Regions from separate parts of the Chromobacterium haemolyticum genome, predicted to be linked through region 1. Evidence: riboswitches for the same ligand, from Rfam matches in the RefSeq annotation. Region 1 holds a riboswitch; the other holds the start of a gene.

The links. A riboswitch is a leader RNA that binds a small molecule or an ion and turns the genes downstream of it on or off. The one in region 1 is predicted to bind FMN.
Region 2: linked by a shared signal. The riboswitch ahead of GYH29_RS10615 (class I SAM-dependent methyltransferase) and the one ahead of ribB (3,4-dihydroxy-2-butanone-4-phosphate synthase) in region 1 are both predicted to bind FMN.

The regions. Positions count from the first base shown of each region.
Region 1 is NZ_AP019312.1:379,294-394,905, forward strand. It holds gene GYH29_RS01730 (peptidylprolyl isomerase) at 1-1,118, opposite strand, end outside; gene GYH29_RS01735 (LPS-assembly protein LptD) at 1,128-3,401, opposite strand; gene amgK (N-acetylmuramate/N-acetylglucosamine kinase AmgK) at 3,476-4,507, shown strand; gene murU (N-acetylmuramate alpha-1-phosphate uridylyltransferase MurU) at 4,510-5,217, shown strand; gene ruvC (crossover junction endodeoxyribonuclease RuvC) at 5,222-5,773, shown strand; gene ruvA (Holliday junction branch migration protein RuvA) at 5,812-6,405, shown strand; gene GYH29_RS01760 (BON domain-containing protein) at 6,837-7,523, opposite strand; gene GYH29_RS01765 (sigma 54-interacting transcriptional regulator) at 7,826-9,175, opposite strand; gene GYH29_RS01770 (hypothetical protein) at 9,172-9,702, opposite strand; gene GYH29_RS01775 (ATP-binding protein) at 9,699-11,108, opposite strand; gene ribB (3,4-dihydroxy-2-butanone-4-phosphate synthase) at 11,162-11,821, opposite strand; FMN riboswitch at 11,946-12,092, opposite strand; gene ruvB (Holliday junction branch migration DNA helicase RuvB) at 12,181-13,215, shown strand; gene GYH29_RS01790 (hypothetical protein) at 13,325-13,732, shown strand; gene GYH29_RS01795 (ABC transporter substrate-binding protein) at 13,781-14,854, opposite strand; gene proB (glutamate 5-kinase) at 14,933-15,612, opposite strand, start outside.
Region 2 is NZ_AP019312.1:2,340,148-2,355,759, reverse strand. It holds gene GYH29_RS10625 (PP2C family protein-serine/threonine phosphatase) at 1-983, shown strand, start outside; gene GYH29_RS10620 (N-formylglutamate amidohydrolase) at 1,056-1,841, opposite strand; gene GYH29_RS10615 (class I SAM-dependent methyltransferase) at 1,906-2,643, opposite strand; FMN riboswitch at 2,737-2,899, opposite strand; gene GYH29_RS10610 (YfeK family protein) at 2,983-3,348, shown strand; gene hrpA (ATP-dependent RNA helicase HrpA) at 3,434-7,369, shown strand; gene GYH29_RS10600 (MFS transporter) at 7,584-8,900, opposite strand; gene GYH29_RS10595 (GNAT family N-acetyltransferase) at 8,968-10,209, opposite strand; gene GYH29_RS10590 (AraC family transcriptional regulator) at 10,290-11,090, opposite strand; gene GYH29_RS10585 (DMT family transporter) at 11,228-12,118, shown strand; gene GYH29_RS10580 (class II glutamine amidotransferase) at 12,260-13,039, shown strand; gene GYH29_RS10575 (putative nucleotidyltransferase substrate binding domain-containing protein) at 13,107-14,912, shown strand; gene GYH29_RS10570 (3'-5' exonuclease) at 14,912-15,520, shown strand.

The sequences.
Region 1 (15,612 bases):
CCGAAGGGGGTGCGCACCGCTTGCGACAGTTGGCCGATGGGCAATTGCGTCATCGCGCTTTCAAAATCCGGCACCAAGTCGCCCAGATTGACCCAGCCCAGATCGCCGCCTTTGGCGTTGCTGCCGTCTTCGGAGTAGAGCTTGGCCATGTCTGCGAACTTGGCGCCGCGCTGGATGCGATCGCGCACTTGTTCGATGCGGGCTTTGGCGTCGCTGGCCGACACCGCTTCGTTGGTGCGGATCAGAATGTGGCGCACATGGTATTGCTCCACCATCATCGGCGCGCCGCTGTCGCGCTTGTCCTGGAGTTGGAAGATGAAGAAGCCTTGCTGGGTGCGGATCACATTGGTGTGCTGGCCGGTTTTCAGTTGTTCCAGCATCTGTACGAATTCAACCGGCAGCGACACCGCGCTGCGCCAGCCCATGTCCCCGCCCTTCAGCGCATTGGGCGCATCGGAGTAGCTGGCCGATACTTTGGCGAAGGACTGTCCCGCCTCCAGCTCCGCCAGCGCTTTTTCGGCTTTCTTCGACAGGGCGTCGATCTGCTTGGCGTCGGCGCGTTCGGGAACATTGACCAGGATGCTGGCCAGGTGGTATTCGGCGCGGTTGCCGCTCTGTGCGCTTTTCAGCACTTGGTCGACTTCGGTTTCGTTGACGTTGACCTTGGCGGCGACCTCGCTGTCGCGCAAGCGAGCGATGGTCAGTTCTTTTCGGACTTCGGCGCGCAGCTTGTCGAAGGCTAGGCCTTCCTTGGCCAATTGGGCTTTCAGGCCGGCAACGTCCATCTTGTTCTGCTTGGCCAGATTGGCCACCGCCTGATCCACGGCGGCGTCGTCTATGCGCAGGCCGCCGCTGGCGGCGTACTGCAGTTGAACCTCCTCGGTGATCATCTGTTCCAGCATTTGCTTTTCCAGCACGGCGCGCGCTGGCGGCGTGACTTTCTGAGCTTGAAGCTGCTTGATGGCCTCGTCGACGCGGGTTTGCAGGTCCAGCCAGGTGATCACATTCTTGTTGACCACTGCAACGATGCGGTCCACTTCTTTGACCGGGGTTGCGGGAGCGGCGATGGCGCCTTGCAGGGCGCCGGCTAGCAGCAGGGCGAGCAGAGTCTGTTTCATGATCATCGCTTATAAATCGTTAGTCTTGCTATAGCCGGGAATCGCCAGCTTCAGCGTGTTGAGCGGATTGTTGCCGAAGCCGCCAAGTCCCTTGAATTCCAGCTGGAAATAAATGGCGTTCTTGGTGGTGGTCAGGTCGCTGACATAGCGCTGGCCGACCAGCCGCGCCGACCAGCAACCGTCGTTGTACTCGAATCCGGCCAGTTGTTCCAGCGGCTTGCGGTCGGCCAGCGAGTAATTGTAGCGGCCCAGCGCATACCATTTCTTGGCGATAGGCCACTGGGCGCCGATGTCGATCTGGCGCAAGGGGCCATACAGGGAGGTGTTGTCCTGTTGCTCGTAGCGGCCGTAGCGATAGCGCGCGCTGAGCACCTTGCCGGGCGCCGGGTTGTAGCGCAGTTGAGCGTTGTAGCGCTCGGTGGTTTTCAGCGCCTCGTTCCATTCATAGGAGCTGTCCAATCGCCAGCCCTTGGCTAGGTCGCCGCTGGCGCCAAGCAAGAGATTGGAGCCACTGACGGTTCGTTGTTGCGGCACGCCGGCCAGCGAGATGTCATCCTGGTTGAAGTAGTAACGCTTGCCCACGGTCAATCGGATTCGTTCCAGACCGTTTTCCTGGTTGATCAGGCGGCTGGTCAGCGCAGTGGTCAGCTGGTTGGCGCCGTTAACGCGGTCGGAGCCGGAGAAACGGTTCTCGGTGAACAACTGCGCAAAGTTGAAATCATTCTCCGAGGTGTCGAAGTTGGGCAGATTGTTTTGGCTGCGAGTCGGGATATTGACGTAGAACAGTCTCGGCTCCAGCGTCAGCAGGTGATCCTGTCCCAGGAACTCGGTATCGCGGTCGAAGTAGAGGCCGGCGTCGGTGCTGAAGATGGGCAGGCTGCGCGACACCGAGCGGGCTTGCTGACCGGGCAGCGCATCCAACTGGTATTCAGTCAGATGCATGCCGATCTTGGGCCGTAGAAAGCCCCAGCTTTTGTCCAGACTCCAAGTGAGGCTGGGATAGGCGACCAGGCGGTCGCCGTTTTGCAATGTCGGGTGAGAAAAGCGGGTCAGCTCGCTCTGAAGGTTGGCGCTGAAGCCTTGCGGCAGTTTCTGGTTGACGTTGAAAATCAGCTGAGGCAACCGCGCGTAAGGGATGTCGCCTGGGGCGGGCTTCTCCAGTAGCGTCTGGTAGCGCTGCGCGCGCAAGGTGGTGTTGGCCGAACCGCCCTGCCAGCCGAAACCGTAGCTGAGCCAGGCTTCGCGCACCAAGTTGACGTTGGCGGCGATGCTAAGACGATCGCCGAAATCCTTGAAGTAGTTGGGGTCCGAGACGTAGTTGGCGTTGTAGCCGAAGGTCAGGCCCGGCGCCAATGTCTGGTTATGAGTCGCATACCAGGCGTAGCGGTTTTTGTCGGTGACTTTGTCCTTGGGTAGTTGCTCAGTGTAGATCGAGCCGGAATAGCTGGGCTGCAGGTAGCGAAACTCCGCGCCCAACATGGTGCCGTGCTTGTCGTTGAAGTGCGGGGTGATGGTCGCGTCGTAGTTAGGCGCGATATTCCAGTAATACGGTAGCGCTACTTCAGTGCCGTTACTGCCGGTTTTGAAGGAGGGCGGCAGAAAGCCGCTTTTGCGGTTGCCGTTGAGCGGAAAATCCATCCACGGCGTGTATAGGATGGGCACGCCGTAGAAATTCAGCCGCGCGTTGCGGGCGGTGCCGACGCCGTTGACATAGTCCAGATCCAGCAGCGAGGAGTTCAAATACCAGGAATCGTCGCCGGGTTCGCAGCTATTGATGCGGCTGTTGTAGACCCGGTACTGGTTCTGGCCGCGGAAGTCCACTTGCTGGCCGTCGCCGCGCATTGGCACCGTGCTCATGGGACGGGGGCTGGCAGGCGCGCCTTTGGCGGCCGGCGCGGGTTTCCCCATGGCGAATACCGGGTCCATGCCGGTGCCGCTGTAGTTGGCCACGTTGTAATCCAGCGTGGTGCCGGTCACCACATCGACTCCGCGCGTCATCTTGAAGCGGTCGCCGGCCTTGACTCGGTCCTTGTTCTGGTAATAGTCCAGCCAGTCGGACTCCAGCTTCTGGTCGTCGCGAGTGACCACCACGTTGCCGCGGGCCTTCAGCTCCACATTCATCTCGCCGTCCATATCGTCGGCGGTGACGTGGGTCTGGCCTTCGGCCTTGGGCGGGGTAGGCAGGGCGATCGGGGCGTCTTCATCGGCCAAGGCCAGCGCCGGCTGCAGTGAAAACGCGGCCGCCAGCGCCAAGGCTAGCGGATTGGGTTTGATTCTGGGCATGCACAAAGCCATATCTAAGGGGCGGCGGGGCAGTATAAAATCAGCCAATTCTATCAGCACCAAGACGAAGCGACATGCATAGACAGGAACTCATCAAAAAATGGCTGGCGGATTTGTACCCGGGGCAGGACATCGGGCTCGAATTCGCCGCCGCGGATGCCGACTTCCGGCGCTACTTCCGTGCGACCTGGCCGGATGGCGCGAGTTGCATCGTGATGGATGCGCCGCCGGAAAAAATGAGCACCGACGCCTATGTGCAAGTGCGCGACGTTTTCGCCATGGTCAATGTTCCCAAGCTGCTGGCACGTGATCGCGAACAAGGTCTGTTGTTGTTGGAGGACCTGGGCCGGGTGACCTATTTGGCCGCCTTGGAGCATGATGGACGCGAGCAGGTGCGGCGTCATCTGCTGTTGGAGGCGCTGGATACCCTGGTGGAGATCCAGTCCGCCAGCCAGCCGGGAGTGTTGCCGGAATACGACGAAGCGTTGCTGACGCGCGAGTTGAACCTGTTTCCGGAATGGTTCTGCGCCAAGGAATTGGGACAGCCGCTGAATGTTGCCCAACGTCAGTTGTGGGAGGCTGGGGTCAAGGCTTTGTTACCAGTGTTGCTGGCCCAGTCCAAGGTGTTTGTGCATCGGGATTTCATTGTGCGCAATCTGATGCTGACCCCTGGAAAGCCGGGGGTGTTGGATTTCCAGGACGCGGTGTATGGTCCTATTAGCTACGACATCGTCAGTCTGTTGCGCGACGCTTTCATCGAATGGGACGAGCCTTTTGTGCTCGATATTGCGATCCGCTATTGGGAAAAGGCGCGCGCCGCCGACCTGCCGGTGCCGGCGGAGTTCGACGTTTTCTACCGTAATTTCGAGTGGATGGGGGTGCAGCGCCACTTGAAAGTGGCTGGCATCTTCGCGCGTTTGTTCCATCGAGACGGCAAGGACAAGTATCGCGCGGAGATTCCGCGTTTCATCAAATATCTGAAACGGACCACCCGTCGTTACCAGGAGCTGGCGCCGTTCTATCAATTGCTGTTGCAGTTGGTGGGTAAGGATCAGACCGACGAAGAACTACAGTCGGCCTATCCGGTAATGAGCTACAAGGGGTGAGCATGCCTAAAGCCATGATTCTGGCTGCCGGCCGCGGCGAGCGGATGCGGCCGCTGACCGACCATGCGCCCAAGCCCTTGTTGGCCGTGGGCGGTAAGCCCTTGATTGTTTGGCAGATCGAACGCCTGGTGGCTGCGGGTTTCGCCGATATCGTGATCAATCACGCCTGGCTTGGGGCGCAGATTGAACGGGAACTGGGCGACGGCGGCCGCTTTGGTGCGCGTATCGCTTACTCCGCCGAGGGCGAGCCATTAGAGACCGCCGGCGGCATCGCCAAAGCCTTGCCCCTATTGCGAGAAGGCAGAGAGCGCGCCTTTCTGTGCGTGGCGGCGGACATCTACACCGATTATGACTATGCCTGCCTGCTGCCGCGGCTGGATGCGCTGGAGCGGCGGGAAGAGCCGGGAATGTACCTGGTGATGACCGATAATCCGGACTTCCACGCCGGTGGCGATTTCGCGCTGGCGCCGGATGGGGGCTTGCGAGCCGACGGCGAGCGCAAACTGACTTTCTCCAGCATCGGTCTTTACGATACCCGTATGTTTGCCGGGCTTCTCGCGGGCCGTTTCGCGCCGATGCGCCCGTTATACGACGCCGCGATCGCGGCGGGGCGGGCCAGCGGCGAGTACTTCAACGGCGTCTGGCACAATGTAGGCACGCCGCAGCAATTGCAGCAGTTGGATGCGCAATTGCGCGCCGGTCCGGGTTGAGGCAATGTCGGCTTCGTCTCTTCCCGGCGCGCGTCGTATTCTCGGCATCGATCCCGGCAGTCGCATTACCGGCTTCGGGGTGATCGATTTGCTGGGGCAGCAGCGCCATTACGTGGCCTCCGGCTGCATCCGCACGCCGCAGGGAGCGCCCTTGAGTGAACGCATACGCGTGATCGTCGACGGCTTGTTCGGCGTGATCGATACCTACCGGCCGCAGGCGGCGGCGGTAGAGCAAGTGTTCGTCAACGTTAATCCCGCTGCCACGCTGATGTTGGGTCAAGCGCGCGGAGCCTGCATTACTGCGCTGGTGTTGAGAGATTTGCCGGTGGCGGAATATACCGCGCTGCAGGTCAAACAGTCCGTCGCAGGTCACGGTAAGGCCGCCAAGGAGCAGGTGCAACACATGGTGGTGCGTATGCTGAATTTGTCCGGCACGCCCCAGGCCGATGCCGCCGATGCGTTGGCGGTGGCCTTGGCGCACGCCAACCTCAGCGCCGGAGCCTTAGGCCTGCTGGCGCAAAGCGGCCTGAAAATTCGAGGCGGCCGGCTGGTGTAGCCGGCGTGCCTGTAATCGCTTGAAGAAAGAACCCGAACATGATTGGACGCCTGAGCGGCAACCTCATCGAAAAACTCCCTCCGCAAGTGGTGCTGGACGTCAACGGAGTCGGCTATGAAATCGATGTGCCGATGACCACTTTTTACCAACTGCCGGCTTTGGGTCAAAAAACCACGCTGTTCACCCACCTGGTGGTAAGAGAAGACGCCCACCTGCTGTTCGGCTTCGCCAGCAAGGAGGATAGACAGACCTTCCGGCAATTGGTGAAGGTAACCGGCATCGGCGCCAAGATCGCCCTGGCGATCCTCTCCGGCATGACTACCGACGACTTGGCGGTGGCGGTGGCCAGCGAGGATATCAAACGCCTGTCCGCGGTGCCGGGCATCGGCAAGAAAACCGCGGAACGCCTGGTGCTGGAGTTGCGCGGCAAATTGGCCACCGGCAGCAATCTGACCGCCCCGGGAGGCCTGGCTTTCGCCGCCACGCCGGATGAGAAGGGCGACATCGTCAACGCCTTGTTGGCGCTGGGGTACAACGAGAAGGAGGCTGCCGCCGCCACCAAGGGCTTGCCGGCTGACGTGACGGTGAGCGAGGGCGTGCGTCTTGCCTTGAAGAGTCTGATGAAGTTTTAAGAACCTGTTTACGATCTCGCGAGCAAGAGCGAGATAAGGCGAAAACGAGCGAAAAAGCGGAATGTACTCGTGGTACATGAGCATTTTGTGGGTGTTTTCAACGCCGTATCGCCGAAGCGCAGCAGACTTTGAACAGGTTTTAAGACCCGCTAACAAAACCCCTGATCCTGCGTTGCGCCTCCTTGTCGTACTACTTGTACTGCCTGCGTCGGCGCGCCTTGGCCCAGGTGCTCTGAGAGGTTTTGTTAGGACCGTCAAGGAAGAGTGGTGTGCGTTGGCCTCGCATAAAAAAAGCCGCCCAGAAGGGCGGCGAATGGAGGCGGGCACACATGCGTGTGTTCCTTGGGACGACTCCGGGTAAAGCGAGTATCGGCGCGACAGGTCAGGGCAAGCGAGCCAGGCGGGTTGTGCGCCGATGAATGAAAGCGGAATTAGCCAGCGGCTTTGAGAGTGACGTTGGTGCGTACCGAGGTTACGCCCGGTACGCGGGAAGCTTCTTCAGCTACGCGGCGCAGCGCTTCTTCGCTGGGCGCGGTGCCATTCAGGGTGACTTCGCCTGCTTTCACACTGGTCTGGATATTGGCGCCAACCTGAGCCGCGGCTTTGGCGACGGCCTCCTGAACCGCCTGGTTCAGACCGGTGGCTGCGCTTGGCGTAGCTTCGGCGATAAAAGCTTCAGTAGCGCTGGCGTCGCCTTTGGCTGCGGTAGCACGCTGGGCTTGCTCGGCCGGGGCGCTGGCGTCGCCTTTGGCTGCGGTGGCGCGTTGGGCTTGCTCGGCCGGAGCGCTGGCGTCGCCTTTGGCTGCGGTAGCGCGCTGTGCTTGCTCGGCCGGAGCGCTGGCGTCGTCCTTGGCTGCGGTGGCGCGTTGAGCTTGTTCGGCCGGAGCGCTGGCGTCGCCTTTGGCTGCGGTAGCGCGCTGGGCTTGCTCGGCCGGAGCGCTGGCGTCGCCTTTGGCTGCGGTGGCGCGTTGGGCTTGCTCGGCCGGAGCGCTGGCGTCGCCTTTGGCTGCGGTGGCGCGTTGAGCCTGCTCGGCCGGGGCGCTGGCGTCTTGAGCCGCCCAGCTGGCGCCGGTGAACAGGGAAGTCATCAGAGCAATGGCAAGAGTGGATTTCTTCATGGGATTAACCTTTTTGAGAGAGTGAGTCACATCGCTTGCGCTTGAGTCTGTCGCGCTTCGATCATTTGCGCTCTCCCTATGGCAAAAGGCGTGCCAGCTTTGATTTTTTCTTATTTTTCAGTGGCTTGAGTTTTTTGTGGCTGGAGTTGGCTTGCAGGATGCGGCTATTCTGTCGCTGTTTGGCGACAGGGAGGAGGGGGGGCGGGGTAGGGCTTTGATTTCGCTGTGATTTTACCTGTCGCCGATTGGCGACAGGCGTTGGCGGCGCTTCATTTTTTATCACGCCTGTCGCGTCGCCACGCTTATTCCAGCTTGAAGGCGGCGGGCGTCAGCTCGTGTTTTTGCAGCAAGCGGTAAAACTCGGTGCGGTTGCGGTCAGCCAGTCGCGCGGCGTCGCTGACATTGCCACCGGTCAGCCGCAGCAAGCGTTCCAGGTAGTCGCGTTCAAATTGTCGCTTGGCTTCAGCCAGCGTTGGGATCGCGCTTTCTTCGCTGGCGACGGCTTTCTGTACTTGCGCCAGCGTCACTAGGGAGCCGGTGGTCAGCACGCAGCATTGTTCTACCACATTGGCCAATTGCCGGATATTGCCCGGCCAAGGCGCGGCGCTCAGGTATTCCAGCGCGTCGGCGGCGAAACCGCTGACGGCTTTCTGATAGCGGGTGGCGATTTTTTCCAGGAAATGAGCTGCCAGCAGAGGGATGTCTTCGCGGCGTTCGGCCAGTGGCGGCAGGCGCAGCGACACCACGTTCAGGCGGTAGAACAAGTCCTCTCGGAAGCTGCCTTCCTGGATCAGCGCTTCCAACTCGCGATGCGTGGCCGACACCAGACGGATATCCACCGGGGTCGCCCGGATCGCGCCGACCGGACGTACTTCGCGTTCCTGCAGCACGCGCAGCAATTTGACCTGCAGAGGCGGCGGCATGTCGCCGATCTCGTCCAGGAATAGGGTGCCGCCGTCCGCCTGTTGGATCAGGCCGGTCTGGCGCGCGTTGGCGCCGGTGAACGAGCCTTTTTCATGACCGAACAGCTCGCTTTCCAGCAGATTGTCCGGAATCGCTCCGCAGTTGACCGCGATGAAAGGTTGGCCCGCGCGCGGGCTGGCCAGGTGAATGGCTTTGGCCAGCACTTCCTTGCCGGTGCCGCTTTCGCCGCGCAGGAGCACGCTGGCGCCGGTGGCTGCGACCATACGGGCCTCGGCCAGCAGTTCCTCCATCGCCGGGCTGCGGCTGACCAGGCCGGAGCGCCAGCCAGTGGCGGCCTGGTCGGCCGGCCGGCCAGGTCCCGCCAGCGACAAGCCCTGGGCCACCTTGTCCAGCAGCGCCTTGCCGTCGAAGGGTTTGACCAGGTAGCCGAACACGCCGCGGCTGACAGCCTCCACTGCGTCCGGCACCGTGCCGTGGGCGGTCAGTAAAATCACCGGCATCGCAGGGTAGCGCTGGCGGACTTGTTCAAACAGCTCCAAACCGTCCATGCCGGGTAGGCGCCAGTCCGTCAGCAATAAGTCGGCGCGGCGAGCCGCTAGCGCGTTTAGCGCCGCCTCGGCGCTGTTTAGCGCCTCAACCTCGTAGCCGGCGGCGCCGAGCCGCAGTCCGAGCAAGCGCAATAGGTCGGGATCGTCGTCGACCAAGACGATGCGGGCGATGGCGCTCATGGCTGGCCTCCTTTGGTTTTGCTGGGCTTCAGCTGGAGTTCGCGTTCGACTTCGCGCAGGGCGTTGAGCTTGCCGCTTAGATCGTCGTAGCGTTTCTGCAGGTCGCGGTTCTGCGCCTGTTGCCGCTCCAGCGCTTCCGCCAGCTTGCGTCGTTCTTGAAATTGTTGGAGCTGCAGCCGCGCAAGACCTAGGCTGGCCGGGTCCAGGTTGTCGGTCTTGGCAAGCAGGCTCTCCAACTGAGTCAGTATTTTTTGCGTATCGGCTCGGTTCTCCGCCGTTTGCGCTTGTTGGAGCAGAGACAGCAAGCGGCTGCTGCCGCAGCTTTCCCGCCCGGTCAGGGACAGGGTCTGGATTTCCCGCGTCTGGTTCAGCAGCAGCAGGATTTGATTGGCGTCCGGGCAACGGATGATGGGCGCGGCCGGCGCGGCGGCCGGCTGACGCTGATGAGCGCAGGCGCTCAGGACCAGCAGGCTGCAAAGCCAGAGCAGCCGTCGTGTGTTGAGGGTCAAAAGGCAAAGTGTCTTCATGTCTTGTTCTCCGGTTCCGGCCACTGAAGGCGGAAGCAGGCGCCGTTCTGGGGCGTGGGTTCCAGCGTTAGTTCGCCTCGCATCAATTGGGCGAAACCGCGCGCCATCGCCAGGCCCAGCCCGGTGCCGGGCAATTCGTCCGGCGGCGGCGAACCGCTCCAGAACGGCTCGAAAATCTTTTCTCGATAGGCTTCCGGCACGCCGGGGCCTTGATCGCTGATTTCCAGCCAGACGCCGCCGCCATCGCGGCCGTGACGGATGTTCAAGGCGCTGCCGGTGGGGCTGTGGCGAATGGCGTTGATTAATAGGTTGTCCAGGATGGTCTCTACTTTAGAGCGGTCGCCGTTAACCCGCTCTGCGTCGCCCTGGACTTTGGCGGCGAGACGTTTGGCTTGCAGCAGAGGACGACAGACCTGCAACCGTTCCGTAATCAGCGCCGGCAGATCGAAGGTTTCCACGGTTAGCGTCTCGGACAGCCATTGGCCGGCATCATAGCGCAATAAGGCTTCCACGCGTTGGCGCAGGGTCTGCGCATTGTTTTGCAGGATGGCCACAATTTCCTGTTGTTGGGCGGATAGCCGTCCTATCACTTCTTCACGCAATAGCGCGGCGGCCTCATGGATGGCGGCCAGCGGGGTTTTCAGCTCATGGGAGGCTTGACGGAAGAAACGGCCTTTCTGTTCTTCCAGCGCCGCCAGCCTGCGGTCCAGTTGGGCCAGCTCGCGGGCCAGTCGCTGCAGGTCGGCGGGGCCGGACTGGCGCCAGTCCTGCAGCCGCGCGCCATCGCTCATCCGCGCGATTTTGGCTTGCAGCTTGCGTAGCGGCCAACTGATCAACAAGGTCATCGCCAGCGCCAGCGCCAGCGCGGAGGCTAGCGACAACCAGGCCAGACGGTCGGCGGTGCGGCGCATCTCGGTGATCGAATCCTGCCATTGACGCTGGCTCTGTTCCAGTTGGCGGTTGATCAACTGGCCCTGCGCCGTCAGGTGCAGGTCCAGCTGGCGGAACAAACGGTCGCGTTGCGCGCCGGAGCGCGCCGGCAGGCCCTGGAGCTGCGGCTGGATCGCTAGGATGGCCCGGGCGCTGAGCGCCAGCTCGTCGTCGTCGCCACGCTGCAGCTTGCGTTGCGCCAGTTCGATTTCCTGCCAGGCGCCGGCGGCGGTGTTGGCCAGCGCGCGGTCTTTCAGGATCTGGGCCTGGCGGGTGGCGCGTTCGAACTGAATGGATTGTTCGCGCGACACGCGGTTGGCGTCCAGCCATTCCTTGGCTTGTTCCTGATGCGAGCGCAGTGTGGAGGCGGCGTGTCCCAACTCGTTGCGCAGTTGGATCAGCACGGCGGAGGGCACGACGGCGACGATCAGAAAGCTGGCCAGCAACAGGCTGCGGAAAGAAACGAAACGAAGCATGATGGGGTCGGCGTCGACGCCGCGGGCGCATGCCCGCGGCTTAAGGGCAAAGATCAAGCAGACAGCGGAGCGGCGGCTAAGTTCTGGCGGGAAATCCATTCAGCCAGCTCGGCCACGCTCAGAATGGGCAGCGTGTGCGTTTGAGCGTAGTCCGCGATTTGCGCGCCGCGCATCATGCTGCCGTCCGGGTTCATCAGCTCGCAGAGCACGCCGGCGGGCTGGAAGCCGGCCAGCCGCGCCAGCTCCACAGCGGCCTCGGTGTGGCCGCGGCGGCTCCGCACGCCGCCTTCTGCCGCCACCAGCGGAAAGACATGGCCGGGACTGACCACGTCCCCGGCCTGCGCTTGCGGGTGGACGGCTGCCTGAATAGTACGCACCCGGTCGGCGGCGGATACGCCGGTGGATACGCCCTGCGCGGCTTCGATGCTGACGGTGAAGGCGGTGCCGTAGCGGCTGCCGTTGCGTTGGGTCATCGGAGGCAATTGCAGCCGTGCGGCGTGCTCGGCGGTCAGGCACAGACAGACGATGCCGCTGCAATCGCGGATCAGGCGCGCCATTTCGGCTTCGTTCAGCGCGTCGGCGGCCAGGATCAGGTCGGCTTCGTTCTCGCGGTCGTGATCGTCGGGAACGATGACCGGCAGGCCGCGGCGCAAGGCGTTCAGCGCCGTTTCGACGCGTTGGGACAGGGTGTCGGGGTGTGTGGCGATACTCATGGAAACGGTCCTCGGATAGTTTGAGAAACAGGTTCCAGGGCGTGAAAAGGGCAGGCGCGAACCCACCCGCGCGCCAAGCGCGCAGCGAACACGCCGCGACCGCGCGCAGCGCGGCGGACGGCGATGTCGTCTTCTCTCATCCGGACTATTACCGTCGGCTCTGGCCTGTCACCAGATCTGCTGACCTTCCGCCGGGAAGCGGAAGCGCTCGCGGGCTCGATCTTGCGATCATACCGCCGGTGGGGAATTGCACCCCGCCCTGAAGACGTTGCGTTGGCTCGCCGCGATGGGCGGGCCAGCGGCGATTATAGCGCGGTGGTAAGATTGGACATTCGTTTTTTTGGCCGGCGGCTGACACCATGATTGAAACCGACAACCTGTACGGCGGCGCGCCCGAGCCCCGCATCGTCACCCAGCAAAGCCTGTCCAGCCAGGAGGAGGCGTTGGAGCGCGCTTTACGGCCCAAACTGTTGGACGAGTACGTTGGCCAGAAAAAGGCGCGCGAACAGCTGGAAATCTTCATCGAGGCGGCCAAGCGCCGCAGCGAAGCGCTGGACCACGTGCTGCTGTTCGGCCCGCCTGGGCTGGGCAAGACTACCTTGGCGCATATCGTGGCCCGCGAAATGGGCGTCAATCTGCGGCAGACCTCCGGACCTGTGTTGGAGCGGGCCGGGGATTTGGCGGCGCTGCTGACTAATCTGGAGCCGCACGATGTGCTGTTCATCGATGAGATTCACCGGCTGAGCCCCGTGGTGGAGGAAATCCTTTATCCGGCCTTGGAGGATTATCAGATCGACATCATGATAGGCGAGGGGCCGGCGGCGCGTTCGGTCAAGATTGATCTGCCGCCGTTCACCCTGGTGGGCGCCACCACCCGTGCCGGCATGCTCACCAATCCGCTGCGCGACCGCTTTGGCATCGTCGCGCGGCTGGAGTTTTACAACGCCGAGGAACTGACCCGCATCGTCAACCGTTCCGCTGGCTTGTTGAACGTCAAATTGGCCGACGACGGCGCGTTCGAAGTGGCGCGCCGCAGCCGCGGCACGCCGCGTATCGCCAATCGGCTGCTGCGCCGGGTGCGGGATTACGCCGAAGTCCGGGCCGACGGCGTGGTCAGCTCCCAGGTGGCGGACGCCGCGCTGGCGATGCTGGACGTGGACCCGGCCGGCCTGGACGTGATGGACCGCAAGCTGCTGCAAGCCATTTTGGAGAAGTTTTCCGGTGGGCCGGTGGGCTTGGACAACGTCGCGGCAGCCATCGGCGAGTCCACCGACACTATCGAGGACGTGATCGAACCCTTCCTGATCCAGCAAGGCTATCTGCAGCGCACCCCGCGCGGTCGGATGGCGACGGCGCTGGCTTATCAGCACTTTGGCTTGCCGCTCAAGGATTGAGGTGGTGTCGCCTGCGCGCAGCAGGACGGCAATCCCTTGATCGCCGCCGCCGGCGCTCAGGCGTACAATTCCGGATTCACACGGCATTCCGCTGCGGCGGGGGACGATTATGTTTTACGCTTTGTTTGGCCTGACCTTGGCGGTGGCGATAGCCACCTCGGTATTCACCGCGCGTTTTTTCGATCCGGCGGTCAACAAAATTCTGGCGCGGGTTCTAGGGCGTGATTTGACGGACGCCTGGCGCAAGTACATTTTCTTCGCCATCGTGGTCACCGGCGTTTCCGGCGGGGTGCGGCAGTGGTCGCTGGAGAAGTACTTGCCGCCGGCCGCGGGCAAGGGCAGCACCGTGATGGAGCTGACCGGCGAACGATGGCTGCTGGAGTTGTTCAACACCTTCATCGACACGCTGCGCTCGATTGCCTGGGTAATGTTGTTGTTCTTTCTGTGCGCGATGCTGGCCTATGTGATCATGAAGGCGGTGGAGATGCGTAAAGGCGAGCAGCCTCCAGAAGAATGAAAAAATCCCGGCCATGGGCCGGGATTTTTCGTTGAAACGGGGCTTGGCTCAGCGGCCGATCTTGATCTGCGACCACAGGCGGTTCAAGTCGCGGCGGGACTTCACGTCCAGATCTTTCAGCGCCACGTACTTACCCTTGGCCGGCTCCAGCATGATCACAGAATTGGCCTTGATCTGCGGTTTGAAGAAAGCCTCGGCTGCCTTGACCGGGTTGGTCGCGCCGATCTGGTTGGAGATTTCGGCGGCGTTCTTGCCATCCAGCATGAAGTTGATGAAGCGGTGCGCCAAGTCCGGGCGCGGAGCATCCTTCAGAATCACCATATTGTCCACCGCCAGGATATTGCCTTCCTTTTGTGGCTGGTAGCCCAGTTTGAACGGTCGTTTGGCGTGCTGCGCGTCTTGCTGCGCCTGGAACAAATCGTTGGAATAGCCGTGGGCCACCCAGATATTGCCTACGGTCAGCTCTTTGATATAGCTCTGGTTGTTGAAGGCGGCCCAATAGGGCTTGGCTTTGCGGATCACGTCGGCCGCGGCCTTCCAGTCTGCTGGCTGGACGGAGTTGGCGTCCTTGCCCAGATAGAGCAGGGCGGCGGACATCAGTTCGCGCTGCGAATCCAGTACAGTGACCCGGCCTTTGATTTTTGCCAGCACCGCAGGATCGAAGATCAAGGCCCAACTGTTGGCCTGCGGCAACACGCCGGCTTTTTGCAACTGGGTTTCGTTGTAGCCGAGCAAGGTCAGCGACACAACGGTGGGGGCTGCCACCTTGTTGCCGGCGTCGAACGGCGCGTTCAGCCTCAGGTAGCCTGAATTGAGGTTCTTCCAGTTGGGCAGCTGCGCCTTGTTCAGCGGCTGGGTTTTGCCCTGCTTGATCAGAGTGCTGACGGCGAAGGCGGTGGGGAAGACCATGTCGTAGCCTTTGGCGCCGGCGGCCAGTTTGGCGAGCATCTCCTCGTTGTCCCCGTAATAGTCCTGCACCAGCCGGCATTTGCACGATTGCTCAAAACGCTTGGCGGTGTCTGCGGACAAGGCGTTGTTCCAGTTGTAGATATGGAGTACGTCCTCGGCCATTGCCGAGCCCCAAGTCAGAGCCAGAAGCGCCGAAAGGGCCAGCTTTTTCATACGCGTGAATCCTTTAGTTCAAAGAATGGAATGGAAAAACGGAGACGGAGCGGAGGCGTCGAGGCGCCACCGCATCCGTTACAGAGCGACCATATTGTCGCGATGAATCAATTCCGGTTCGATCATATAGCCGAGTGAGGCTTCAATCTCCCGGGTGGGCTTCTGCATGATGGTGCGCGCTTCGCTGGAGCTGTAGTTGACCAGGCCGCGCGCTACTTCTTTGCCTTCCTGATCGACGCAGGCCACCGCCTCGCCGCGCAGGAAATCGCCTTCCACCGCGCAAACGCCGATAGGCAGCAGGCTGGTGCCGCGTTCCCGCACCGCCAACGCCGCGCCGGAGTCCAGAACCAGGCGTCCGGATAATTTCAAATGATCGGCCAACCATTGCTTGCGCGCCGCCATGCGGTTGGTGGGCGGCAGCAACTGGGTGCCGATGCCCTCGCCGTCCGCCAAGCGCGACAGCACCTGATGCTCGCGGCCGCAGGCGATCACGGTGGCCGCGCCGCTGCGCGCCGCGCGCTTGGCGGCGAGAATCTTGGTGATCATGCCGCCGGTGCCCACACTGGAGCCGGCGCCGCCGGCCATTTCTTCCAACCGAGGCTCGCCGGCAATGGCTTCATGGATGAATTCCGCGTCGGGGTGTTTGCGAGGGTCCGCGCTGTACAGGCCTTGCTGATCAGTGAGAATGATCAGCGCGTCGGCCTCTATCAGATTGGTCACCAGCGCGCCCAGGGTGTCGTTGTCGCCGAAGCGGATTT
Region 2 (15,612 bases), 2.0 Mb from region 1:
GGGTTCCCATCATTTTTCTGACGGGCCTGAGTCAGCAAAAAGATCTGATAGAGGGGCTCAAAGCAGGCGGTGACGACTACCTGACCAAACCAGTCAGTCCGGACTTGTTAACGGCCAAGATCCAGGTGTTCTTGCGCATCGCCCAAATGCAGCGGCAGATCAACCAGGATGCGGTGCGCCTGGAACGCTACTTCCTCAACAATGAACGGGAACAAAGTTACGCGCTGGAACTGATTGAACGTCTGAACCGGCAGCAATTGGAGCTGCCCTCGCACGTCTGGCGCCATTTACGCCCCGCCTCGCAGTTCAACGGAGATCTGGTCTGCTATGCGCGTTCCGGCGGACGAGAATACTTGATGCTGGCCGATTGCACCGGCCACGGCCTAACCGCCGCGATCAGTGCTATTCCTGCAGTGGAGTGCTTTTACGACCTTGCTCAGGAACAAGCCGCGCTGGGCGACATCGCCGCGGCGATTAACGACAAGCTGCACCGCCTGCTCCCTTTTGGCCGTTTCGTGGCCGGCATTATCATTTCGATCGACGCGGCCGCCCAATGTCTGCAAGTCTGGAACGGCGGCATTCCTTGCGCGCTGATGTTTGATCCGCAGGGTCGCAAGATCAAGCAGTTCCGCTCTGAGCACCCTCCTTTAGGGATTTTGGCGGCGCGTCAGTTCGACCGCTCGCTGGAAACCAGCGTGTTGCGCCCGGAGCATGCGCTGGTCGTTTGCTCGGACGGAATTACCGAGGCTCAGGCAGACAATGGCCGAATGTTTGGCCTGGACGGCGTAATCAAAGCGGTTCAGGCCGGCTGGCCGGGCCGGGTCGGCAATACCGTACTGCAAGCGTTGCAACGGCACCGTCAAAATGAAGCCATGCTGGATGATGCGTCTCTATTGGTGGTGCGTTCGCCTGCGCATGCGAGCAAGCCTGAGGGAGATTCCGGACACGAGGCGAAGGACCGATCTCGCTGGCACGACGCCTGAGAGGCTGTTCAAGTCTGCTGTGCTTCGTCAGGCTATGGCTATGAAGACGACTAGGCTTGAAGCGCCGCTGCCTCATTCCTCAATTTCGCGCGCATAGCGCACCAGCGCCTGCAAGAGCTGGGCGAAGCGGTGCGCAGCCAGGTTGCTGTCCGAAGGCGTGAGCCAGGTGCTGCTGATTTCCAGTTGGATGGCCGGCACGCCCCGCCGGGAAGCGAACTTGGCGATGGTCTGGTGCTTGGACGCGGCAAAGTAATTATCCGAAACATTCAGCACGCCCTGTTGCCGCAGGCTTAGCTCCAGTCGTTGCTGCAACTCCGGCTTGCCTAGCAACGAGGCCCCGTTCAAGGTGCCGAAGTCCACGTCGTAAGGCCGGTATGGATGGCTGCCGTGCAGGTCCAGCACCAGGATGGGGCGCTTGTCGGCAATCAGCACCGCCAGCTTGCGTTTGAAGGCGTTGTCGTCATCGTAATTGGGATCGGCCGGCGAGGCGCGGGTGGTGTAGATCGCGGTGGCGCCTGCCAGTTGGTGCAGCATCGCCGCCAAGGCCGCGGTGCCGCCGCCGTCGGAGAACCGGTATTGGCCTTCGCGAAACGGGCTGGTGGCGTGCGGCGCGGTCACGATGATGGGGAGCGTCCCCTCCCGCACAGCAAACCAAGGCTCGCCGTTTTGCGGCGGCTGGTCCTTGGCGGCGTCCGCCGCCTGTTGCAACTGGATGGCCTCTACAATGTGAGCGGGTTCGATGATGGCCCGCGCAGGCGGCGATTTGCCGATGGAGGGCGCCATCGACAGCGCCAGGACCAGAACCCCTACTGCCAGCTTGACTCTCACCGCTCCCCTCCCCGTAAACACGAACCGCATGCTCGATCTTTGCTGGACCGGGCCGGCGCCGCTTGGTTCTGCGCACCGGCTCGGAATAGCGGCGCTAGAGCACAGGCTTCCGCGCAGTGAGCAGCAACAGGGCCGGGCGGCGCGCGTGCGGGCGCAAACCGTCCTGACGCGCCATCGCCCCCTCGTCCGGCGCGGGCTCGCCCAGATGAAGCAATTGGAAACCGGCGCCTGACAAGCCGGCCACATAACTTTCCACCGTGCGGTGATGCTTGATCACGCCGTCGACAAACCAGCGGGTTTCGCGCGCGCCCTGCTGAAAATACGCGTCCAGCGTCCAATGCTTCTGCCGCCCGGCCTCGTCCAGCGCCCAACCTTGCGGGCTTGCGGTGCAAACCGGATGCTCCACCGTCAGCGCGAACACACCGCCGGGCCGTAAAGCGGCGAACACGCGCGCCGCCACTGCGGCGTAATCCGCCACGTAATGCAAGGCCAGCGACGACACCGCCAGATCATAAGCGCCCGCAGGCGGCTGAAAGTCCTCGATGCCGGCGCACAGGTATTGAATGTCGGAATCCCGAGTGCGCGCTCTCGCCTGCTCCAGCATGCGTTCGGACAAATCCACCGCGGTGACGCTGGCCGCGCCTTGGGCGCGCACCCAACGGGCGAAATCGCCAAAGCCGCAGCCCAGGTCCAGCACATCGGCGCCGGACAGCGGCGGCAGCGCATCGCGCAAGGCGGGCTGTTCCAAGGCGCCGTTCAGGCCGCTATCGTTGTCGCGCAAAGCTTGGTATTGGGCGAAAAAGACCGGATGGTCATAAATGTTTTGCTGCATTTGGAGGCTCCGTAAAGACTTAAGGGAAGCGCTCCAGGGCGACGCGCGGCTATGCCGACGCGCAAAAGCGAGCCCAGCCGTTCCCGGCTTGGCGCGCGTCTTCTCTCATCCGGACTTTCACCGTCGGCTTCGGCTTCGCACCGAATCTGCTGACCCGCGCATCGTGGAAACGATGGCGCGGCGCTCGCGGGCTCGCCGCCGGCATGCGCCGCGGCTTACCGCCGGTGGGGAGTTTCACCCCGCCCTGAAGACAGGCACAGGATAAAGGCGGCGCCAGGGTTGGACAAGCCCGGCCGCATCGCGCATAGTCTGCGCATTCTGATTGCGATGGAGCAAGGCATGACCCTGAAACCGCCAGTCTGGCTGGCTTTTGTCCTGAGCGCCGGCACCGCCTTCGCCGCGCCGGCGCCGGCAGCCCAAACCGAGATCAATCACCTGCTGGACTATCTGGCCAAATCCGGCTGCGAGTTCAATCGAAATGGCAGTTGGTACGGCTCCAAGGAGGCCCGCGACCATCTGAACGACAAATACCAGTATCTGCTGAAAAAAGACTGGGTCAGCAGCACGGAAAGCTTCATCGAGCGCGCGGCCACCCAGAGCAGCATCAGCGGCAAGGCCTACCAAGTGCGTTGCGGCGCGGCGCAGCCGGTGGCCAGCGCCGCCTGGCTCAAGGCCGAGCTAAGCCGCTATCGCCAGCGGAAATAGCGGGCAGGCCGGGAATCCCGGCCTGCCGCAGCGCCACGCAGCTGTTATAATCGCCGCTTTCCTGTAATCCAGTGTTCTTTTCCCGATGACTGCTGCCCAGCTGCTGGCCCAACTCAAGGCCGACCTGCCCTCCTGCCTGATCCGCGATCGCCACGTTTTGCGCCGCAAACTGAGCGACGCCGCCGAGCGACTGAAGAAAAACCAGCCTGCGGACAAGCAACTGGCCGACATTCAGGCTCAGATCGAACGCTCCGCCGCCAAGGTGGCCGCGCGCCGCGCCCACCTGCCCAAGCCCGACTTCGACGACGCCTTGCCGGTCAACCAGAAACTGGCCGACATCAAAACCGCGATCGAGCGCCACCAGGTGGTGATCATCTGCGGCGAAACCGGCTCCGGGAAAACCACCCAACTGCCCAAAATCTGCCTGGAGCTGGGCCGCGGCGTGCACGGACTGATCGGCCACACCCAGCCGCGTCGTCTGGCCGCGCGTTCAGTAGCCAGCCGCATCGCTCAAGAGCTGAAATCCACGCTGGGCGAACACGTCGGCTTCAAGGTCCGCTTCACCGACAAGCTCTCGGAAAAGTCCGTAATCAAGCTGATGACCGACGGCATCATGCTGGCGGAAACCCAGACCGACCGCTACCTGGAAGCCTACGACACCATCATCATCGACGAGGCGCACGAACGCAGCCTCAACATCGATTTCCTGCTGGGCTATCTGAAACAGCTGCTGCCGCGCCGGCCGGACCTGAAGGTGATCGTCACCTCGGCCACCATCGACGCCGACCGCTTCTCCCGCCATTTCGACGGCGCGCCCGTGATTGAAGTCTCCGGCCGCACCTATCCGGTGGAAGTGCGTTACCGCCCGCTGGCGCAGCGCGACGAAGACGAGCGCGAAGTGGAAATGGAAGGCGCCATCGTCGACGCCGTCGACGAACTGTCGCGCCAGGGCCCGGGCGATATGCTGGTCTTCCTGCCTGGCGAGCGCGAGATCCGCGAAACCGCGGAAAAGCTGCGCAAGGCCGGCATTCGCGGCTACGAGATCCTGCCCTTGTTCGCGCGGCTGTCCAACGAGGACCAGCAGAAGATATTCAAGCCGTCCGGCGGACGCCGCATCGTGCTGGCCACCAATGTGGCCGAGACCTCGCTAACGGTGCCCGGCATCAAATACGTGATCGACACCGGACAGGCGCGCATCAACCGCTACAGCCCGCGCGCCAAGGTGGAACAGCTGCAAGTGGAGAAAATTTCCCAGGCGGCGGCGCGTCAGCGCGCTGGCCGTTGCGGCCGTGTCGAGGCCGGCATCTGCGTGCGCCTATACAGCGAAGATGACTTCAATCAACGCCCGGCGTTCACCGATCCTGAAATCGTCCGCTCCAACCTGGCCGCGGTCATTCTGCGCATGGCCGCGCTGCGGCTGGGCAAGGTGGACGCCTTCCCCTTCCTGGAAGCGCCCAGCAGCCGTCTGATCGCCGACGGCTACCAAGTGCTGACCGAGCTGGGCGCGGTGGACGACAAGGGGGAATTGACCAGCGTGGGCAAAGAGCTGGCGCGGATTCCGGTGGACCCTAAGGTGGGCCGCCTGCTGCTGGCCGGCCGCGACTTCGGCTGCGTGCGCGAAGTACTGATCATTGCCGCCGCCTTGAGCGTGCAGGACCCGCGCGAGCGGCCGTTCGAAGCGCGCGAGGCGGCCGAACGCGCCCAGGCGCGTTTCAACGACGAGAAGTCAGACTTCCTGTCCTTCTTGCACCTTTGGGATTTCTTCTCCGACGCGCTCAAGCACAAGAAATCCAACCGTCTGCTGATCAACACCTGCCACGAGCACTTCCTGTCCCACCTTCGCCTGCGCGAGTGGCGCGAACTGCACGCGCAGCTGGCCGACATCGCCAGCGAGCTGGGCCTGATCAAGCGCGAACAGGCCCACGCCGACGCCGAACAGCCGGACGCGCAGATGACGCAGAAAAAGCGCCAGCAGCTAGACGCCGTCGCCTATGAAAACCTGCACAAAGCGCTGGTAACCGGCTTGATCGGCAATCTGGGCATGAAAAACCAGGAAAGCGACGACTACCAAGGCACTCGCGGCGTTAACTTCCACGTGTTTCCCGGTTCCGGCCTGAAAAAAGCCAAGCCTAAATGGCTGGTGGCGGCGGAACTGGTGGAAACCACCCGCCTTTACGCCCGCTGCGTGGCCAAAATCGAGCCTGAGTGGGTGGAAAAGCTGGCGCCGCACCTGGTCAAATACCACTATTTCGACCCGCACTGGGAAAAGAGCCGCGGCGAAGTAGTGGCCAGCGAGCGCGTCACTCTCTATGGCCTGACCCTGGTGCCGCGCCGGCCAGTGAGCTATGGCCGCATCGCGCCGGTAGAAGCGCGCGAGCTGTTCATCCGCGGCGCGCTGGTGAATATGGACTACGTCAGCAACGCGCCCTTCTTCCAGCGCAATCAGCAATTGATCCGCGAAGTGGAGCAGCTGGAACACAAGGCCCGCCGCCAGGACGTGCTGGTGGACGAGGAAGCGCTGTTCGCCTTTTACAGCGAACGGATTCCGGCCGAAGTGGTGGACGCCGCCAGCTTCGAGGCCTGGCGCAAGGAAGCGGAAAAGACCGACGCCAAGCTCTTGCATCTGACGCGCGAAGAACTGATGCGCCACGCCGCGCAGCATGTCACCGAAAACCAGTTTCCGGAATGGCTGGAGCTGGAAGACGGCCGCCTCAAGCTGCGTTACCGCTTCGAACCCAATCACCCGCTGGACGGCGTCACCCTGGACGTGCCTCTGGCCATCCTCAACCGCTTGCAACCGGCGGCTTTCGAATGGCTGGTGCCCGGCATGGTGCGCGAAAAGCTGCAACAGCTGATCAAGGGCCTGCCCAAGCAAATCCGCCGTTGCTGCGTGCCGGTGCCGGACTTCGTCACCCGTTTCCTTAGCGGCAACCCGGACCCGCAACAGCCTATCGCGCCGCAGCTGGCGCGCTTCATCCTGCGCGAGACCGGCGGCGTCAAGGTGGACATCGACGATTTCCGCGCCCAGGAGCTGCCGGCTCACCTGCTGTTCAACTTCCGCGTCATCGACGACGGCAAGCAGGAAATTGGACTGGGACGCGATCTGCTGGCGCTGCAAAAGCAGTTCGGCCAGGCCGCCCAACTGACTTTCCGCGATACGAGCGCGGAATTCGAGCGCGACGAGGTCAGCAGCTGGGACTTCGGCGAACTGCCGGAAAGCATACAGTTTGCCCGCGGCCGCCAGCAGTTGACCGGCTATCCGGCCTTGACGCTGGAACAAGATAAGGTGGCGATTCGCCTGTTCGACACTCAGCTGGTAGCCGAGCGCCATCACCGCCAGGGCGTGATCCGCCTGCTGCAGCTGCAGTTGAAGGAACAAATGAAGCAGCTGTCCAAGGGCCTGCCCGGCATGACCCAACTGGGCCTGCAGCTGCGCGCAGTGGCCAATATCGACGAATTATTGGCCGACGCCATCGCCTGCATCTGCGACCGCGCTTTCATTGGCGACGACGCGCTGCCGCGCAACGAGAAAGCCTTCAACGACCAGAAAACCCGCGCCCGCACGCGCTTGCCGGCTGTCATTCAGGCGGTGACCCAGTACCTGGGTCAAGTGGCCGCGGAATACGGCCCGCTCAGCGTCAAGATGCAGAAACACAAGCTGGGTTACGAGTTGCAGCAGCAATTGGCCAAGCTGGTTTACAAGGGTTTCCTGGCCGCCACGCCGTGGAGCCAGCTGCCCCATTTGCCGCGCTATATGCGCGCGATGGGCCTGCGCATGGACAAGCAGCCGGCCAACCCGCAGCGCGACGGCCAGCGCGGCGCGGAAATCCGCGATCTATGGCAGAAATGGGAAACCCGGGTGGCAGAGGACAACGAGGCGGAAGGCGCGTCCCAGGCCCTGCTCGATTTCCGCTGGCAGATCGAAGAACTACGCGTCAGCCTGTTCGCCCAGGAGTTGAAAACGCCGTACCCGGTATCCGCCAAACGGCTGTTGAAGCTGTGGAGCGAGCTGCCGCGCTAAGAACTTGTTCAAGGTCTGCTGCGCTTCGGCGATACGGCGTTGAAAGCGACTTCGAAATGCTCATGTACCCTATGTACATTCCGCTTTCTCAGCCGTTTTCGCCTTGTCTCGTCCTTGCTTGCGAGACTTTGAACAGACTCTGAGCCCCAGAACCCGAACTCGCACGACAAAACGGCGGCGTCGATAAGGACGCAGCCGTTTTCCCATGCGCGCTTCAATGCACCGGATGGGACAAGCCCGGCTTATCGCCCCAGGCCAGCAAAAACAGGCCCATCGCCAGGCCAAGCAGGCAGAAAATCATCAGATAGCCGGCCAGCGCCAGCGAACTCGCCTCCATCCACACCGACAGCAGCACCGGCGTGAAGCCGCCCACCACCGCGTAGGCCACATTGTAGGAAAAAGACAGGCCGCTAAAGCGGATGGGCGCGGGGAAGGCGCGCACCATCAGATAAGGCACCGCGCCGACGATGCCGGCGGCAAAGCCGGTCAGCGTGTACAGCGGGCGCAGCCAGCTCGCGTCCTGCCCCATGGTCTGATAGAAACACCAGCTGCTAACGCCCAACAGCAGGCTGCCCACGGTAAACACCGGCCCGCCGCCAAAACGGTCCGCCGCCAGGCCGGCCACAATGCACCCCACGCTCAGCGCGACAATGGCCAGGCTGTTGGCGAACAGCGCCTCCACCGGCGGCACGCCGAACTGCTTTTGCAGAAAAGTGGGCGTCATCAGGATCACCACCACAATGGTGACCGACAGCATCGCGGTGGCCGCCATGGACAGAGCCATGCCAAGGCGATGGCCCCGCAGCGCCGCCTTCAGGGGCAGTTCGGCGGACAGCGCCTTGCGCGCCTGCATTTCGCTGAACACCGGAGTCTCGTGCAGCCAGCGGCGCAGATACATCGCCACCAGGCCGAACACCCCGCCTATCAGGAAGGGAATCCGCCAGGCGCCGTCCTCCAGCTGCTGCGGCGTGAAAGCCAGATTCATCGCCATCGCGATCAGCGAGCCAAACAGTATACCTATCGTCAGCCCCGAGGTGATGATGCCGCAAGCCAGGCCGGTGCGGCGCGACGGCGCGTGCTCGGCGACGAAAACCCAGGCGCCCGGCACCTCCCCGCCAATGGCCGCGCCCTGCAACACGCGCAACAGGAGCAGCAAGATCGGCGCCCACACCCCTATGCTCTGATAGGTGGGCAGCAGGCCCATCGCCAGCGTAGGCAGCGCCATCAACACGATGCTGAGCGTGAACATGCGTTTGCGGCCGAACAGGTCGCCGAAGTGCGCCATGACGATGCCGCCCAGCGGACGCGCCAGATAGCCGGCGGCGAAGATGCCGAACACCTGCAATTGACGCAGCCAGCCCGGAATGTCCTGCGGAAAGAACAGCTTGCCCAATACCAGGGCGAAAAACACGTAAATGATGAAATCGTAAAACTCAAGCGCCCCGCCCAGCGAGGCTAGGCCCAGCGTCTTGCAGTCGTTGCGGTTCAGTTTTCGCGTGTGCGCCGCTTCGGCGCTCGCGGTTTGAGTCATATCGGGTCCTTTCAGCGACCAAGATCGCAATCGCCCTCCCCGCCGCGCGGCGCGAAGGGCTGCGCGTTTATTTTTTGAAGGGGTTGATCGTCGGCGCGTCCTCGTGCTGGACAATGCCGAAGCTGCTGCGGATCAGCGAATTGAGCATGGGCTGGCGATGGCGTATCCACAGCGAAGTCGGCACCGGCCGGCAGCCCATTCTCGCCTTGGGCTCCAACGCGGTGCGCCCAAAAATAACCCGCCGTCCGCCGGCGGCCAGCGCCGACTCAATCGCCGAATGCAGCAGGCGCAAATAGAGCGGCAGCTCCTTGGCCGCGGCGCGATCAAAGCCGATCTGCGCGGCGGTGATCTCTTCGCCGTTTTTCAGGATCAGCAAAAAGCCCAGCAGCGCGCCGTCGCGCCACAGGCCGCGCAGCTCCGCCCGCTCCGGCCCCAGCGCGGCCATCCGCCGCCAGTATTCCGCGCTCACCGTGACCGGCCGCAATGTGGCGTTGTCTTGCACCGCCAGGTAGAGCAGCTGCATCCGCTCCGCCTGCGCGTCCACCTGCTGCGGCGTCATCACGCCGATTTCGCAACCGGCGGCTTCTATCGGCTTGAAAATCTGCTGGCGGATGCCGCTGCGGTATTTGGAGGTCATGCCGGCCAGGTAGTCGTCGTAAACACGCCAGTCCTCGGCCAGCGGCAGCACCATATTGGGCTCTGTTTCCAAGGTACTGTAGCTGAGCTTGCCCAGCGCCCGACTGTCTTCCCGCGCTGTTTCGTCCATGTCCTTGACCAGCACGAAGTCGATCTGGCCGTTGAGCTTCTCCGCGCGGCGGATGCGGTAGAGCATCTCCGCCACCGCCTGCCAACGGGTCTGCGGGTCCAGGTCCTCGGCGAAAGCCGCGCCGTCCAGGCCGTAGCTGAGCATATTGCCGCAGACCAGCAGCCGTTGCCGCAGCTTGGGCTTGAGATTTTGCGCCAGCGCGGCGCGCAGCGAACCTTCCGGCCGCGGTCCGGGGTGAGCGTGCATGGTTTCCAAGCTCACCTCCAATAGTTGCATCGCCACCGCCGCCACTGGCTCGCCGTCGCGATAGGCCAGCGCGTAGCGCACGTCGAAGTTGGCGAGCCCGGACTGCTCGAGCGCGCGCCAGTAATCGCGGGACATCAGCAACCCGTGCCGGGCCGCCAGTTGATCCCAGTGCTGCCCGTTCAGGAAGTCTATGCGCTCGGAAAAGGCGAAATTCAGCGCGCTGGCCTGCCGCAAACGGCGGCGCAGCTTCCAGCCATCGCCCAGTTGGCGGGCCAGTTGTTTGATTTTCTTGCTCATGGCTTGGGGCGTAGAAGACTGGTTCTATGATTGACAATCATTCCAGTGTGCCGCAATGCCAATAGGGCAACAAGCCTCCCTCAATGCGCGCCATCGGTCAGCAAGCGTCGGTAGCGCTCCGGGGAATAGCCTAGTTGCTTGTTGAACATCGCAATGAAGGCCGACGCGGTGCCGTAGCCCAGGTCGGCGGCGATGTCCTGAACCGGACGCCCTTCGCGCAGCCAGGCCAGGGCCCTGAGCAAGCGCACCCGGTTGCGCCACTGGACAAAGCTCATGCCCAGTTCGCGTTGAAAATGGCGCGCCAGCGTGCGCTCGGTGCCGTGCACCCGCTGCGCCCACTGCGCCAAGGTGGCGGCATCGGCCGGATTGTCTCGGATGGCGGCCAGGATGGGCGCCAATTGACGATGGCGGCTGTCCGGCAGATAGCTGTCCTGGTGGCCGGCCTGGGACAGCCGCGCCAGCAGCAGTTCGGCTTGGCGCTGGTCCCACGGATCCCGAACGACAGTGACGCCGCGCTGGCAGAAGTCATCCAGCAGCGCTCGCAGCAAGGGCGTTTGCGGAATCAGGCAGGGATGGGCGGGCAAGCGGGCGGCCTGTTCGGTCCCGACATAGACTGAGGTGTAGCGCATGGCCTGACGCACCGAAGCGGAATGGCGAACCCCGGCCGGCACCCAGATCAGGAACTCCGCTGGAGCAGCCAACGCGCGCTCGGCCTGACCAGGCTCGATCAAGCTCAACTCTATCACGCCCAGACTAATGCAGTTCAACTGACCCCAGGGATGGCTGTGCGGCGAAAACTCCGTTTGCGGCGTCAGCTGGTCGTAGCGCAGATGGATTGGCGTCGGTTCCGGCAAGCCTTGGTCCAGTTCTGAGTAGTCCAATTTGTCGGTTTCCCGCTATCGTCTTGTCTGTTTTGCATTATATGCATTGAATCAGACAGCGGTACACTGCCTACTGTTAATGCTTTTCTGTACTCTCGACCGCGCGTCGGAACGAGAGCCGCATCCGGAGCCATCCCATGTACTCATTGTTTCCCATGCTGGCGGTGATGATCTGGTCCGCCAACACCGTGGTGTCCAAAGCCGCGGCCCATGCGCTGGATCCCGCCGCCATTTCCTTCTACCGCTGGTTATTGGCAGCCTTGATTCTCACCCCGCTGAGCCTGCGGCCGGTGCTGCGCCAATGGCGCGCCATCAGACCCTGGCTGGGCCGCTTCGCCATATTGGCCGCGCTCGGCATGGTGATGTACCAATGTCTGGCTTATTACGCCGCGCACAGCACCAGCGCCACCAATATGGGCGTGATCTGCGCCTTGATCCCGCTGCTGGGTCTGGCGCTGAACGCGACCGTCTTCCGTCAGCCCACCGGCGCGCACGCGTTGTTCGGCGTGGCGGTGTCCTTGCTGGGCGTGCTGTATCTGCTGGGCCAGGGGCGGCCGATGGACCTGATTAGCGGCGGCGTGAACCGCGGCGACGCGCTGATGCTGGCCGGCTCCGTCTCCTACGCGCTGTACGGCATTCTGCTGCGCCGATGGGCGCCGCCGTTCGGCAGCTGGACCAATCTATACATCCAGGTATTGCTGGCCGTGCTGATGCTGGTACCGGTGGCGATGAGCGCGGACAGCCTGGCGGTGCCGCCGCAAGGCGCCGGCCTGGTCGCCTTCGCCGGCATCGCCTCCTCGGTGCTGGCCCCCTATCTGTGGATGCGCGGCATCCAGAGCCTGGGCAGCGAGCGCACCGCCATCTTCATGAATCTGCTGCCTTTGTTCACCGCCTTGATCGCCAGCGCGCTGCTGGGCGAAACCATCCACGATTACCACTGGCTGGGCGGCGGGCTGATCCTGCTGGGCGTCAGCCTGAGCCAGGGCGGCTGGGCCAAATTGCGCGGCCTCGCCCGTTCCACGGCCTGAGCACCCATTCCGCCGCCGCGCCCGGGCTCCACGGCCGGCGCGGCGGGATTGCCGCGGCCCCGCTTATCGCCTAAGCTCTGTAACAAAACCGCAGCCGGCGCGGCCGGCCATGACAACCTCTCAACCGTGGAACCCAAAACCATGTGCCAGTTGCTGGGCATGAATTGCAATACTCCAACCGACATCCTGTTCTCCTTCGAGGGCTTTCACCGCCGCGGCGGCCAGACCGACCACCACGCCGACGGCTGGGGCATCGCCTTTTTCGAGAACAAGGGCTGCCGCATCTTCCTGGACGACAAACCGTCCGTGGAATCGCCGGTGGCTCACATGGTGCGCAACTATCCGATCAAGTCGGAAAACGTGATCGCCCATATCCGCAAAGCCACCCAAGGCGAAGTCAACCTGGCCAACACCCATCCCTTCATGCGAGAGATGTGGGGGCGCTACTGGATCTTCGCCCACAACGGCAACCTGGAAAACTTCCAGCCCGATGCCGGCTGCCATTACAACCCGGTAGGCGGCACCGACTCCGAACGGGCGTTCTGCCACCTGATGGAGCGGCTGCGCGCCAAATGGTGCCAGCAACCGCAGCTGGACGAATTGTTCGCCGAAGTGGCGCGGCTGGCGGGGGAAGTCTCCAGTCACGGCGTGTTCAACTTCATGCTGAGCAACGGCGAGGTGTTGTTCGCCCACTGCTCAACTCATCTGCACTACATCATCCGCCAGGCGCCGTTCAACACCGCGCATTTGGTTGACGACGACGTCAGCGTGGATTTCGCCTCGGTCACCACCCCGCACGACCGCGTGGCGGTGATCGCCACCCAGCCGCTGACCGACAACGAAAGCTGGACGCAACTCGTCCCCGGCGAGCTGCTGCTGTTCCGCGACGGCTCCCCGCTGTCGCAACACCTGCCCGGCTGAACGCCCGCCGACAAGCCTTTGCCGCCGGTGTTATGCTGGCGGCAATGTCTTGTTCTACGAGGCCGCCATGCAGCGATTCGACTTCAGCCACGCCCCATTCGACACCCTGAACCCGGACGAGCGCCTACGCCTTGAGGCTTGCGCCGACATCCTGTTCTACGCCAACGAGCAAACCGTGCTGGCGCCGGACGCGCCGGTGACGGCTCTGTACGTGGTGATCAAGGGCGTGGTGAGGGAAATGGCCGGCGACGAGATCGTCGCGCTGTACCGGGCGCAGGACGGCTTCGACGCCCGCGCCACCGCCGCCGGCCAGACCTCCCGCCGCTTCATCGTGCAGGAAGAGGCGTTGCTCTACAGCCTGCCGCGCGCGGAAGTGCTGGCACTGACCGAGAGCAACCCTCGCTTCGGCGCCTATTTTTACGCCAGCGTGTCGGAAAAGCTGGGCCGGCTGGCCCAGCGGGCGGGCCAGCGCGAACTGCAAACCTTGCTGGCGGCCACAGTGCGCGACGTCGGCGGCCGCCAGCCGGTGTTCGTGGATGGCGGCGCCAGCCTGCGCGACGCGGCGGCGGCGATGAAAGCGCACAAGTCCAAGTCCGTGCTGCTGCGCGGCCACGGGCGGCTGGGAATCCTAACCACCACGGACTTTCGCGACATCGTGCTGAACGGCGTGTCCTCGGACGCGCCGGCGGCGGAATACTGCCAGTACGAACTGCTGACCATAGACATCGACGATTTCCTGTTCAACGCCCTGCTGCTGATGACGCGCCGCAATCTGCGCCGCCTAGTGGTGACCGAGCACGGCGAGCCGGTGAGCATGCTGGCCCAGGTGGACGTGCTCTCCTACTTTTCCAACCACTCCCACCTGATCGCGCAGCGGCTGGAACGCGCGGCCACGCTGGACGAACTGGCGGAAGTGGCGGAGCAGATTCCGCGGCTGGTGCGCATCCTGTCCGGCCACGGCGTCAAGGCGCTACAGCTGGGCCGGCTGGTGCAAAGCCTCAACGCCCGGCTGTTCGCCCGCGCCTGGCGGCTAATTGCGCCGCCGGAGTTGGTGGCCAACAGCTGCTTGCTGGTGCTGGGCTCGGAAGGACGCGGCGAACAGATCCTCAAAACAGACCAGGACAACGCGCTGCTGCTGCGCGACGGCGCGCCGTGGCCGCAACTGGAAGCCAGCTGTCAGGCCTTTTCCGCCGCGCTGGCCCGTTTCGGCTACCCGCCCTGTCCCGGAAACATCATGCTCAGCCACCCCGATTGGCGTTTCAGCGGCACCGAGCTGCGCGATCGCCTCCACCGCTGGGTGCACAGCCCGGACGGAGACGCCTTGATGCGGCTGGCCATCTTCGTGGACGCGGAAGCCGTCTGCGGCGACCCGGCGCTGCTAGAGGACGCCCAAAACTATCTACGCGCCACCCTGCGCGACGACGCCGGCTTCTTCTCCCGTTTCGCCCGCGCCATCGAACAGTTCGACACCCCGCTGGGCCTGTTCTCCCATCTGCAAACTCGCGATCGTGACGGCCGCGCCGCGCTGGACCTGAAAAAAGGCGGCATTTTTCCTCTGGTGCACGGTATCCGCGCGCTGGCGCTGGAATATGGCGTGAGCGAAAACAACTCGCAGCAAAGGCTGCAGGAACTGGTGGCGCAGGGCCGGCTGGAGCGGGGCTTGGCCGAGGACGTGGGCGAGGCGCTGTCCTATCTGATGCAGCTGCGGCTGGATCAAGGGCTGGAGCGGCTTGCCGCCGGCAAACCGGCCGACAATCTACTGGAGCCGGAAAAGCTGTCCTCGCTGGAACGGGACCTGCTCAAGGACACGCTGGGCGTGGTCAAGCGGTTCAAGGCGCAGTTACGCCACCATTACCGGCTGGGCAGCTTCTGATGCTCACCACCCTGCTGCGCCAATGGCAGCGACGCCGGCTGCGCGATCCGGCTTACGCAGAGATGTATCGGGAGCACCCGGACGAACTGGTCAGCCTGGACTGCGAAACCACCAGCCTGAATCCGGCGGACGCCGAACTGCTATCCATCGGCGCGGTCAAGTTGCGCGGCAACCGCATCCTCGCCAGCGAGGCGCTCTACCTGCTGGTGCGCCCGGAACAAGCGCCCCAGGCGGACAATGTGCGCATCCACGGCCTGCGGCCTATCGATGTCAGCCAGGGCTTGGCGGCCCAAGACGCCGTGCGACGGCTGCTGGATTTCATCGGCGGCCGGCCGCTGCTGGGCTATTACCTGGAATACGACCTGGCGGTGCTCAACCGCTACGTCCGCCCCTGGCTGGGCGTGCCTCTGCCGCAGCGGCGCATTGAGATTTCCGGCCGCTATTACGACTACAAGCTGAGACAGAACCCGGACGCCCACATCGACCTTAGGCTGGCCAGCATCTGCCAAGACCTGGACATGCCAGCGCCGCCGCGCCACGACGCGCTCAACGACGCCATCAACGCGGCCATGCTCTACCTGGCGTTGAAACAACGTGGCTATGGTTGAGCACGCAGCGAGAGGGGCAAACCGGACAGAGCATGGCGACTTGCCATTGCCCATCAGGCTGATAGCTTATCTTCTGCACCGCGAACAACCTT